2 regions of the Arthrobacter sp. 1088 genome follow, and region 1 is predicted to be linked to the other one. Evidence: riboswitches for the same ligand, from Rfam matches in the RefSeq annotation. Region 1 holds a riboswitch; the other holds the start of a gene.
The links. A riboswitch is a leader RNA that binds a small molecule or an ion and turns the genes downstream of it on or off. The one in region 1 is predicted to bind cyclic di-AMP.

Region 2: another riboswitch for cyclic di-AMP. It lies ahead of J2Y41_RS22280 (hypothetical protein); the one in region 1 lies ahead of J2Y41_RS18935 (LysM peptidoglycan-binding domain-containing protein).

The regions. Positions count from the first base shown of each region.
Region 1 is NZ_JAVDSM010000013.1:9,749-15,540, forward strand. Features, by position in the region: gene J2Y41_RS18905 (hypothetical protein) at 58-321, opposite strand; gene J2Y41_RS18910 (hypothetical protein) at 496-720, opposite strand; gene J2Y41_RS18915 (sigma factor-like helix-turn-helix DNA-binding protein) at 757-1,008, opposite strand; partial or broken gene J2Y41_RS23145 (sigma factor) at 1,177-1,290, opposite strand; gene J2Y41_RS18920 (DNA-binding protein) at 1,887-2,534, shown strand; gene J2Y41_RS18925 (hypothetical protein) at 3,013-3,231, shown strand; gene J2Y41_RS18930 (hypothetical protein) at 3,272-3,523, opposite strand; gene J2Y41_RS18935 (LysM peptidoglycan-binding domain-containing protein) at 3,695-4,498, opposite strand; cyclic di-AMP (ydaO/yuaA leader) riboswitch at 4,510-4,695, opposite strand; gene J2Y41_RS18940 (hypothetical protein) at 5,262-5,792, opposite strand, start outside.
Region 2 is NZ_JAVDSM010000022.1:2,447-8,238, reverse strand. Features, by position in the region: gene J2Y41_RS22295 (HAD-IA family hydrolase) at 1-93, shown strand, start outside; gene J2Y41_RS22290 (pyridoxal-dependent decarboxylase) at 144-1,535, shown strand; gene J2Y41_RS22285 (MerR family transcriptional regulator) at 1,546-2,304, opposite strand; gene J2Y41_RS22280 (hypothetical protein) at 2,507-3,313, opposite strand; cyclic di-AMP (ydaO/yuaA leader) riboswitch at 3,317-3,501, opposite strand; gene J2Y41_RS22275 (HAMP domain-containing sensor histidine kinase) at 3,611-5,104, opposite strand; gene J2Y41_RS22270 (response regulator transcription factor) at 5,108-5,792, opposite strand, start outside.

The sequences.
Region 1 (5,792 bases):
CAGGTAACCAATAGCGAGGCCTATCAGTCCGCTACCATGCCGGACCCGGCGCGTACCTCATAGCTTGAGTTGTTCTCGAAGATCACTAAGCTCTGCGCCCCAGTCCGGACCCTGGCGGAAGTCATCTTCGAGGGCTAGCGCGACAATCTCGCTCGTCCCGACGCCGCATATCTGATTCCCCACGTCCTCGGTCAGGATGTGGTTGAAGTCGAATGAGCCCTCGAACCCGAACCATGCGAACTCGGCACCAGCAGCGATAGCCCACTCGATCCAAGAAGTGAGGACGGACTCGAGATCCGAAGGCACCCGGTCAAAGACCAAGTCGTATTCATGAACCTGACGGGCGCCCAGTCGGTGATCGACATCTTCGAGCCTGTAAGTGCGTAAGGTCTCGGGCCTGGACACATCTACGGGTCGGTGGCATGGGGCCTGGCGGAAGCGGGGAACGCGGCGAAGAGGGTGACAGTGTGGTCTCGCCCGGACCAAGAGAGCGCATCAGTGAGTCTCGTTATTTACTAATCCCATTGCCTGGATTGCGGGTGGTAGCACCTTTGGGGGTCTGCGTAGTGACCAGAGGCTTCTGATGGTGTGCACGGTCATGATGACGATGAACAGGGAGAACATCAGCAGCACGATGATGATCCCGATGGCAAGGATGCCGAGGCAGTGCACGATCAGGACGGCGGCCATTACCCCGTGGTGCGGGTCGATCAGTTCCATATGTAGTTCCCCAGTAATGTGCGTGGATTGTCAGTGTCAGGCGCCCGAAACGGGTCCCTGACCGGCCTCGGGTTGGTTGTGTGTGTTCAGAAGTTCGGCGTATGCGGCGCGCAGGCCTTTACGGGCACGCAGGACCAGGGCGGAGACCGCGTTGGGTGCGATGCCCAGCAACGGCGCGATCTCGCGTGGCTTGTACTGGAGCACGTCGGTGTACCAGAGGACTTTCTGCCAGCGTTCGGGCAGGCTCTGCAGCGCCGCGAGTACGTGGTCGTGGGCGCCGTGCTCCATGATGGCCTCCAACCGCCGGATCCAGGGCGACGGGGAAGTCCAAGTCGGTGTTCTCCGCGGGCAGTTCCCGCAAGGAGCGTTTCCACCAATTCGCGGCCTTGGCCCGGATCGCGGTGGAAAGGTACGCCGGGAGTTATCCGAAGGCCCGGCCCCGTTGGCGATCGCGTTCATGGTCTTGGTGAACGCTTCGTGGAAGAGGTCTTCGGCATCGTGGTTGTTCCGGACCAGTGACCGGGCGAACACCAATGCATTGTCCCGGTGCGTTTGGTAGAGGACGCCCAAAGCTTCCTGATCGCCTGCCCTGACGGCGAGGATCAGGGCTTGTTCCCTGACGTAGTCGTCGGCGATGGCGAAGACGGATGTGTTGGCGTGCGTGCGATGGTGCCAGCGCCGGAGCTGGTGTGCCCATGAGGGTCCCCCTTTGTCAGTAAAGCGTCAGGGATCGCGCACACCCACTTGGCGCTTCTATTGCCTCTCTTACGGCGGGGGCATTGATTTCGTGACGCGAAACGAGGTCACAGTTCCGCATAGGTGTTTGGGAGGGTGGGCCGACGCTCCGTTGCCCAGCGCATGGTCAGCCGGCCGGGATCGGAGAAAACCTGCCGGCAGGAGGCCCCGCCAGGCCCACCCTCCACCCGGGCCGCAAAAGGTCCGCATCTGCAGGCCGGGACTGCGCGGGAGAACTAGGGATGAAATGGGGGGACAATCCCGTTCCCGCACATCAGCCTTAACTCCCTCCCTTCCGGAACGTGACGTCGCACCCAAATTGCCCGATTCCTAAGAATCTGTTCATCCGGGGGGAAACGATGGTAACAGGAAACATAGTTTCTACTGTTTCCGATGTGGTAATCTGGTGGGAGTCAATGAGAGGGGCAGTAGTGAGCAGCGAGCGGGTCGCCGGGCAGGAAGTTTCAGAACAGCAGGATCCCCAGCGTCGGGCCTCGGATGCTGCCGAGGCGCTAGCCGCCGAGGGCGAGGCAGTGACGGCCCGCGCCGTCCGGGCAAGATCCGGTGTGCGGATGACCGTGGCGGCGGAGGCCGCCAGGGACTGGAACGAGCGGGAGTCCCAGGCCCGGGCAGTGCCTGAGCCGCCTGCCGCGGTGCAGACCCGGTTCACGGCGTTGTGGCGTGAAGCGTTCACGATGGCCCGGGCCGAGTTTGACCAGTCCCGCGCCGGCTGGCTGGCCAAGGTCGCCCAAGCCGAGGCCGAACGGGACGCCGTGGCTGAGGAGATCGAGAACGCCGAGACCGAGCGCGACGAAGCCCGCCGTGAAACCGTGACCGGTCGGGAACAGGCAGCGGCCGCGGCGGACGCAGCACGTGAGGCCCTGGCGGCGGAACGGTCCCGGGCCGATAAGGCCGAAGCCCGACTGGAGGCTATCGAGGCCGAACGGGACCGGCTCATCGCCGAACGCGACCGTGAGCAACACCGCCGCGAGAACGCAGAAAACCAAGCAAGAAGGCTGCAAGCAGAATTGTCGGCCGCTCATGAGGGCATCCCTGCAGTGAACGACCAAGAGAACTGATCGAGCGAGACAATCAGAGGTGCGGGCGTGATGGTGTGGCTTTTCAGTGGCGCCGGCAACGTGACGCGAAAGCGCTAAGGAACTGGGAAAACCCCGGAAAATTGGCGCGGCCCGGCCTTCCAGGAACGCCTCTTGGGCGCAGGTCGGGTAAATCCGGTGAACGGATCTTCCAGAGCGGCTGAGCCGGAAAGCGAAAAAATGACACCGGGTCCGGACGTCGTCCAGATCAACCCACACATCCCCCGAAATCAACCTCCGCTTCCGCCCCAAGCGCGTGTTCCTGAGGCACGAAGGCTTCCACGGGGCCGTCCCCGGACTCAACCGCTATCGAGGCCCCCGCAGGCACTGACGTATTGTCGGACCGCTGAATACGAGATGACCGCCGAGTGTTCATCCCACCAGACAGTCAAAGACCCGTTGCGCGGTATGGCGTTGTTGTTTCCGCGGAGCATCAGGATCAGCGAGCAACATCGCATCGATGGCTGGCTTCAAGGGCCCCAACCTCGGGGCTTGGCGCGCCGGCGGCTTCCGCTCAGGAGGCTCCTCAGCGGCCGATGTCTGCCGGACAGCTCTCCTTGCAACCCCGTACCTCTTTGCGAGGGCGCGAATCGACATGCCAGCCACCCTGGCGTCCCGACGGATCCTCGCGAACAGCTCCACTCTCAACTTCATCACTGCCTTCCATCCCTTGCGATAAACACTCTGATGAAGTCAACGGTGTGCGCGCCGCCGTCCGCCTAGACGTTGAATGGCTTGAACACCATCAAAACCAGTATCGCGCTGACGATGTCAAGTATCGCCAGGACGACCCCAGTGGTGGCTTTGACGCCATGGGTCTCCGCTTTGCGGGAATAAATGAAGGCAGTGATGCCCAAGGGAACTCCGAGGATGAACAGGCCCATGACGCCCAGAATGATTGAGGCTTTCTTGTATGTCCGACCAAGTCTCCGTTGAGACTCAATCTCTGTGGTGTCGGTTGTAGACGTCATGTTCTCTTCCCTATTTTGCTGATTTCCGAGTTCAAGGTGGTCCTGAATGAGGGTGTCATATTCAGCGGGTGCCGCCGCCAGGATGCCGGTGGGTCAGTTTTCAGCCGCGGCGGCGGAACTGGAACGTAAGGGATCTCGTACGTTCCAGTTCCGCAGTATGGGGTGCTCGACCTAGGCGACGCGTACGAACGATGCGCCTGGAAGCCAGCTGATGGAGTGCACGGCGGTCTGGTAGCCGTTGACACCGCCACTGACAACCTGCCCGTTGCCGGCGTAGATGCCGACATGTCCGGGGGTGATGACCAAGTCACCGGGCGCTGGTGTGCCCACAACGGTCCCGTACTGGAAGAACTGTGTTGGGGCCAGGTCGCCGACGCTCTTACCGACGGAACGAAGCGCCTTTTCCACCATTGCGGTGCAATCCTGCTGTACACCGAGCTGGGAATAGGCGGAGGCAAGGAGGGCGGAACCAATGGAGCTTGAAGCCACCGGCGTGGAGGCTGAGACCAACAAGGTTCCGCCGCTCGTGGTCGCCGTAACCGATGCCCTTGCGGGTGCGGCCGTGGACCCGGTCGCGGGGATCCGGAGCTGGTCACCGGGGAAGATGATCGAAGAGATGCTCAGACCGTTAGCGGCGAGGACACCATCCAGGCTGACGCCATACGCTGCCGCGATGCGCCCAAGCGTATCGCCGGAAACTACCGTGTAAACTCGCCCGCTGTCCGATGCCGACAGGACAGACGGAGCACTGGCCTGCGCCTGAAGAGCACCGTTTGACCCCGGGATTTCCGGGCCGTGAACTCCGGCGTGGGCTGGTGCCCCCATGCTGAAAACAAGACCAGAGGCGGCAACTGCTACCAGTGCCGGCCGTCCCAGCGCCCGCGCCTGGGTTCGGGCGGTGACGGACAATCCTTCAAGCACGATTGAATGGCCAGGAGTCGCACGATGACGGGCGGTAGTGGACTTCTTTGACATGGTGGGGCTGCCTTTCCAATGCCTGCGGGGTGAGCTGTCGGGTTCGGATTGGAAATACCCGGCCAATCACGTTTCCGCGCCATGCGCAGCGATCGGCTTAACCCCAAGGTCCTGTGATAAGGGCCGTGATGAATGTGGTTCCCCCGTCCCTGCCAACCTCAAATACGGTGGATTCCGGTCAGTGGCAGGGCTCGGCATGCTGACCGGGATGCCCCGGCTGAAGCCAAGACAATCTACTTAATCAGTACAACCGCCATTCATGACGGCCCCAATGCAAGGGGGCGGTACGCTTCGAACGGGAGGCGGTGACGGAGAATGCCGATGAGAAGACTGATCTTCCTCTCGCTGCTACCTCGTTGTCATGTGATTGGGTGGTTGCTAATGTCCTAGGCCCGTATGGTTCATGGGCCGTCCCGAAACAAGGATCGCACTCCCTCCCTGCTGTGTGAGAACGTCGCCGCACGCCGGGACGGGTTAACGAAAAGGCCTTCCTGTTGCTTCCGCTCGTCGGATTCGGGGTGTGAAAATGGCGGATGGGTGTGGGTCGGGTAGGTTGCAGCCATACCACGCCCCCGGCTAACAAGGCGAGCTCAATCGGACCTGCTGCCAGCGGGAGCGGGCGGTAATGGGGATACCGAAGGTGTTGGTCCCGCTCCTTCGCTCAACCCGGTCCGGGGTCAATAGTGACGGCAGGACAGCCATGTGGGGATTTTATTTGGGCGAGTCTTAAACGACGGTTTGTTGGGTTTGCGTTCAACTTCGGTCACTTGATGAGGCTGTCGAGTCGTTGGCGTAGCTTGTCGTCGGGTTCCGCAGCATGTGCCCGCAATAATGCGGTAAGAACATTGGGTCCCCAGTGGGTGGGTGTCCACGCTTCGAGAGTGTTGATGGCCATGTTCCGGTTGCGGATGACGGGGCTGCGCAAGCACGTCTCGACCAGGTCCCATCCCTCTCCAGGGAACTTCGCGAGTCCGGTGACGATCGTGTCGAGAGCGTGGTGTGCACGAAACCGGTCACTTTGCGCGTCTTTATCGTCGGGGCCGGATCCGAGTTCCCCGAGGGGAAGGGACTGCCGGGCGTAGGCCAGGACCGCGGGGAGGCGGTGCTCGTCGACTTCCTGCAAGAGTGCGAACCAGCTGCTGTCACAGGGATAGGACTGGACACGGCGCCAGTGGGCTGGATAGGTGTCCAGGCCCAGGGCGCGGGCGATCCTTTCAGCTTTGTAGAACTCGGTGTTGTTCGCCGATATGAGTCCCTTTTCGGCGAGGGCGGCCCATCCTGGGTGTTGATTGAT
Region 2 (5,792 bases), on a different contig from region 1:
CCGGGCATGTGGCGTATCCCGGACTACTCCGCAGTCACCGTCGCTGCCGTGAAGGACGACGACGGCGGTCACCTCATCAGCTTCACGCTTTAGTCTGTTCGCCTCCGCTGTTCCAACCGGTGAAGCGGGAGTAGGCTGTGCGCATGTCTGCGTTGCCGGAGGCGTACGGTGCTGCACTGGAGCGGGCCATGGCGCACGCTACGGATTGGCTTGCCTCGGTGCCCGGCCGTTCTGTGCGGCCCACGTACGACGCCGATCAGGTCGCTTCGAGCCTTCTTTCGAGCCTTCCCGATGAAGCAACGGACGCGGCTGACGTAGTAGATGAGCTCGCCGCATTGGCTGAGCCCGGGTTGATGGCAATCCAGTCCGGACGCTTCTACGGCTGGGTCATGGGCGGGACGTTGCCAGCTGCCATGGCCGCAGATTGGCTTGTCTCGGCATGGGACCAAAACGCCGGGCTCAGGTTTGCGACCCCAGCCGCCGCCGCGATCGAAGAATCCGCAGCGGCCTGGCTCCTGGAGTTATTGGATCTTCCGCGAGGATCCGACGTCGGGTTCACCACTGGCGCTACCACCGCCAACTTCGCGGGGCTGGCTGCCGGGCGTCAATACCTGATGGACGAGGCAGGGTGGGACCTCGCGGACCTGGGCCTGACCGGGGCGCCGCGGATCACCACGTTTGCAGGCCGCGAACGGCACGCCGCCGTGGACCTTGCCCTGCGGTATCTGGGGCTGGGAGCCTGCGTTCCCGTGGACACTGACGATCAAGGCAGGATCCTCCCGGAGGCACTCGCGGATGCCATGGATGAACAACCCGGCCCTTCCCTCGTGTGCCTGCAGGCCGGCAATCTGCATTCCGGAGCGTTCGATCCGATGTCCGAAGCCATTGCGGTAGCCCATGACCGCGAGGCCTGGGTGCATGTGGATGGCGCATTTGGATTGTGGGCTGCGGTCAGCCCTCAATTGCGCGGGCGGCTGGCCGGAGTAGAGGCAGCCGATTCGTGGGCCACTGATGCCCACAAAACATTGAACGTCCCGTACGACTGTGGCTTGGCCATCGTCTCCCGGCCGGAAGCGCTGAGACGCGCCTTCAGCGTCCACACGAGCTACCTCATTGCAACGGAGACCGGACTGGGCGATCCGTTCGACAAAGTTCCGGAACTGTCCCGTAGGGCCCGGGGCATCCCGGTGTGGGCTGCCCTCCGGCAGTTGGGCCGGTCCGGAGTCATTGCCATGGTGGACAGGCTTGCAGCAAACGCCCGCGCGTTGGCGGAAGGCCTCGCTGGTATCCCGGGCGTGGAAATTCTCAACGATGTAGTTTTCACGCAAGTCTCGGTCGTCTTCGGCAGTGATGACCGCACACGCCGGGTTACTCAACGGCTCATGGCCGAAGGCATTGTGTGGATGTCCGGTTCCTCGTGGCGCGGACGCGATATCCTCCGGATTTCGGTAAGCAACTGGTCCACGGACGCAGGTGACGTAGCTGCCTCCATAGCAGCCGTTCGAGGTGCGGCAGAGGCCGAACCGGAAGCATAGAGGCGTCCTGTTACAAGGCCGAGCGCGCCTTCTCCAGGTATGCCATCAGCCCGCCCAACTGCTCAGCGGTCCACGGCAGTCCCGCGCTGATGGCCTGGCTGTTTTCCTGCCAGGTTGCACGTGCTGCAGCTTTGGTGTCCTCACTGGAGTGGAACATGGAACCGATGCCGTCCCATGAGCGCACCCATTCCTGGACCGAGGGGTCCGTGACGGGCCTCTCGGCTTGGACGTGCGCCAGTCCTTCTTCCACGAGGGCAGCCCACTTCTGCTTGGCAGCTTCGACTTTTTCTGCGCCGAGTTCTTCCCGCTTGTCCGCGAGTTGCTGGCGTTGTTCGGCTGTGAAGTTGTTTTCGAGCACGGTAATCATCTCCAACGTTGACATGAATTGTTCAGGGGTGGGCATGGCGTGTCTGTCCATGCGTGACAACAGCTCGCCCAAACGGTTTTGGAGCGCTTGGAGTTGCCGGGCGTGCTCCTGCACATGGACCAGCTGCTGTTGGAGGAGGCCCCGAAGGGACTCCAGATCATCCTCGGGCGCTTGCAGCGCCTTGCCGATGGCCGCGAGCGGAAGCCCCAGCATCTGAAGCGATCTGATCCGGTATAGCCGGCGTAGGTCGCCCTCCGAATACCTGCGATGACCGGACGATGTCCTTTGGCTTGCGGACAGCAGCCCGATCTCGTCGTAGTGGTGGAGCGTCCGCACGCTGACACCGCACGCTGTGGCCAGCTCACCGATGCTCCACGGCCCGGATCCTGTTGTTCCCGTCATGGGCACAACGCTAAGTCCTGACGCAACGTCAGGTGCAAGTGGGTGTGAAACCCGGAAGGCACATTTAACGCGAAAACCGCCCCGCCTCCCGCCCGGGCGCATCAGTAGATCACTTCTGCGAACGGCGGAAAGCGGGGCGGCAATCGGGCCTTGCATGGTTTGAGCCCGCTGGGGTGGGCTCAAGCCTGCTTATTGAGTTGGCTTAGTACCAGTTGTTGGCCAAGTGGAAGGCAAGGGCCGCCGAGGGGGAGCCGTAGCGTTCCTTGATGTAGTTCAGGCCCCACTTGATCTGGGTCTGGTAGTTGGTCAGCCAGTCATCGCCTGCGGTTGCCATCTTCGAAGCGGGCAATGACTGCACGATTCCGTAGGCACCACTGGAGGTGTTGGTCGCGGTGGTCCGCCAGTTGGATTCCTTCTCCCACAGTGTGTTCAGGGCAGTCATTTCACCCGGACCCCAGCCGTAGTTGGCGAGGATGCTGGCGGCGTATGCCTTGGCAGCGGCGGGATCGTCCACGGCCTTGGGAGTGGCGGCTGCGGCTGCAGCAGCGGCGGCATCGGCAGCCTGCTTGGCGGCTGCATCAGCGGCAGCCTTTTCGGCGGCGGCCTGTGCGGCAGCTGCCTGGTCGGCGGCGGCTTTCTCGGCCGCGGCCTTTTCGGCAGCGGCTTGTGCGGCAGCTGCCTGGTCTGCAGCGGCCCTGTCTGCAGCGCCCTTCTTGGCAGCAGCATCCAAGGACGCTGAGATTTCAGCTGTTTTGTTGCTGGCCTGGGCGGTAGCCTGCGTCTCGGACGCCCGGCTCGTTTCGGGGAGATTGAATGCGGCGTTTGCGGCCTGGCCAAGCGATGCGACGCCCAATGCTGCGGCAACGACTCCTGCAACAACAGACATTCGTTGCCCGGTCTTGCCGCGGCGTGCAGCGTTCTTCAGAACGGTTTGCGACTTCGTCAGGGGAGTGTTGTGATCGTCACGGTGACGCGCGGAAGGGCGCGTCTGATCGTTGAATTCAGACATGTGTGATTACCTCTCAGCGCCTGCGGAGTTAGCTGTCGGGTTCGGATGAGGTCATCCGGCCGCGCGCGTAGCTGCGGCTTCACCCCAAGGGCAAGGAAAGTACTGTGCCCGGAGACTCTGGGTCCCCCGTCTCTGCCTCGAATGAGAACGGAACTCCGGGAAGTGGCAGAGCTCGGCGCATCCCGGGTGTGGGCCAGTTAGGGGCGACCCACCCTTTCGAAGGTACAGGAGGTTTCGGCTTAAGTCACATTTGGGTAACAGAGATCACGTTCACGGCGAGTCATGTTGCCTGATTCGTTATATGCGTTCGTTCAAAGCTGCGGGGAGTCGGAGAGTGAACTCCGTGCGTCCCGGCTGGGACGTTACTTCCACACTGCCGCCATGCGCCTGGACGATGGATTCGACGATTGACAAGCCCAATCCGGAGGTCCCTTCCGACCCCGATCTCGCCGCGTCAGCCCGGGCAAAACGCGAGAAGATTCGCCCCTGGAAAGCAGTCGGAATACCAGGCCCGTTGTCCGTGACGGTGACCACCGCGCTACCGTCGGCGGAAAGCATGACGCCTGTGACCACCGTGGTACCGGGATCGGTGTGCTTGCGGGCGTTGGACAGCAGATTGGCCAGCACCTGATGCAGCTGGGTTGCGTCCCCGCGCACCGTAATGGGCTCGTCAGGGAGTTGTAGCTTCCAGATGTGGTCCGGTGCCATCACCTTTTCGTCGCTGACTGTCTCGATCACCAGCTGCGTCAGGTCCACATCCGTGACCTTCAACGGCTGGCCTTCATCCAGGCGCGCCAACAACAACAGGTCCTCCACAAGCGTGGTCATCCGTTCCGACTGGCTCTGGACCCGCGCCAGCGACTTCCTGCCGTCCTCCGTGAAGTTCTCCGTCATACGAAGCAGCTCGGTGTATCCACGGATGGCGGTCAGCGGTGTCCGAAGTTCGTGGGAGGCATCGGCAACGAACTGCCGGACCTTGGTTTCGCTCTCCTGACGCGCTTCCAGGGCCCTGGAAACGTTGTTGAGCATTTGGTTCAAAGCGTGGCCCACGCTGCCCACTTCAGTTCCAGGATGAGCGGCCGACGGCGGTACGCGCACCGCGAGTGCCACCTCACCGGCGTCGAGGGGAAGGCGCGATACTTTCGTTGCAACCTCGGAGAGTTGCTCCAGCGGGCGCATGGTCCGTCGGATGATGACGGTGCCGGCGAGGCCGATCAGCACCAGGCCGCCAAGCGAAACAAACACCATGGTCCATACCAGCGAGGCCTCGGCATTTTGCTTGTCAGCCAACGGCAGGCCTGTCGCAATAACATCGCCGTAGTTGGTCTCAACTGCTACCAGCCGGTAGTCGCCGTTGGACAATGAACGGTCTACGGGCCGGTTGTCGCGGGGGAGCGATAGCAGGACCTGCTTGTCTTCTGCCGAGAGCGCGACGCGGCGACCGTTTGCGTTGAGGAAGCCCGAGTTGATGACCGTGGAACCATCGATCCTCGCGTTAAGTGTCCCGGCGCCTTGGCCACGGGCCTCAAGGGGATCCGGCCGACCGCTGGAGGGAAAGTTCGACGGCGGTCTGCCGAAGTCATTCGCGCGGCCTGACGCCTGCTCCAACTGCTTGTCGAGCTGTTTGTTGAAGTACATGTCCATGGAGGCGTAACTAACCACTCCAACTGCACCGCAAATCGCCACCAGCAATGCCATCGCCACCAGGACCAACCGCGTGCGCAGATGCCAGGTGGAGGGATTGAGCCAGTTCCGCTGGGTCTTACGGGCTACTCCGGAAGAGGTGGACAAGATTCAGTCCGCAGGCTTGATGACGTAGCCAGCGCCACGGATGGTGTGGATCATTGGCGGGTGGTTGGCTTCGATTTTCTTGCGCAGGTAGGAAATGTACAGTTCCACGATGTTGGCCTGCCCGCCGAAGTCATAGTCCCAGACGCGGTCCAGGATCTGTGCCTTGCTGACCACGCGTTTGGGGTTCTCCATGAGATAACGAAGCAGCTCAAACTGGGTTGCCGTGAGCTGGATGTCCTCGCCGGCGCGCGAAACCTCCCGTGTGTCCACGTTGAGGGTGAGATCACCCACCACCAGTTCCGCTGTATCCATGGCCGCAACGCCCGAGCGTTGTACGAGACGGTGCAGTCGCAGGAGAACCTCCTCCATGCTGAAGGGCTTGGTGACGTAGTCGTCCCCGCCGGCGGCCAGGCCAACGATGCGGTCCTGGACAGCGTCCTTGGCCGTGAGGAACAGTGCGGGCACTTCCGGCGCGAAGGCGCGGATCCGGTTGAGGACCTCGACGCCGTCGAATCCTGGAAGCATCACGTCCAGCACCAGCACGTCGGGGCGGAAGTCCTTGGCAAGCTTCACAGCTTCCGGTCCGTCGGCTGCCACCGCTACGGACCAGCCTGCCATGCGGAGGCCCATGCTCATGAGCTCAGCGAGACTCGGTTCGTCGTCCACCACCAAGGCTCGGATGGGGGAG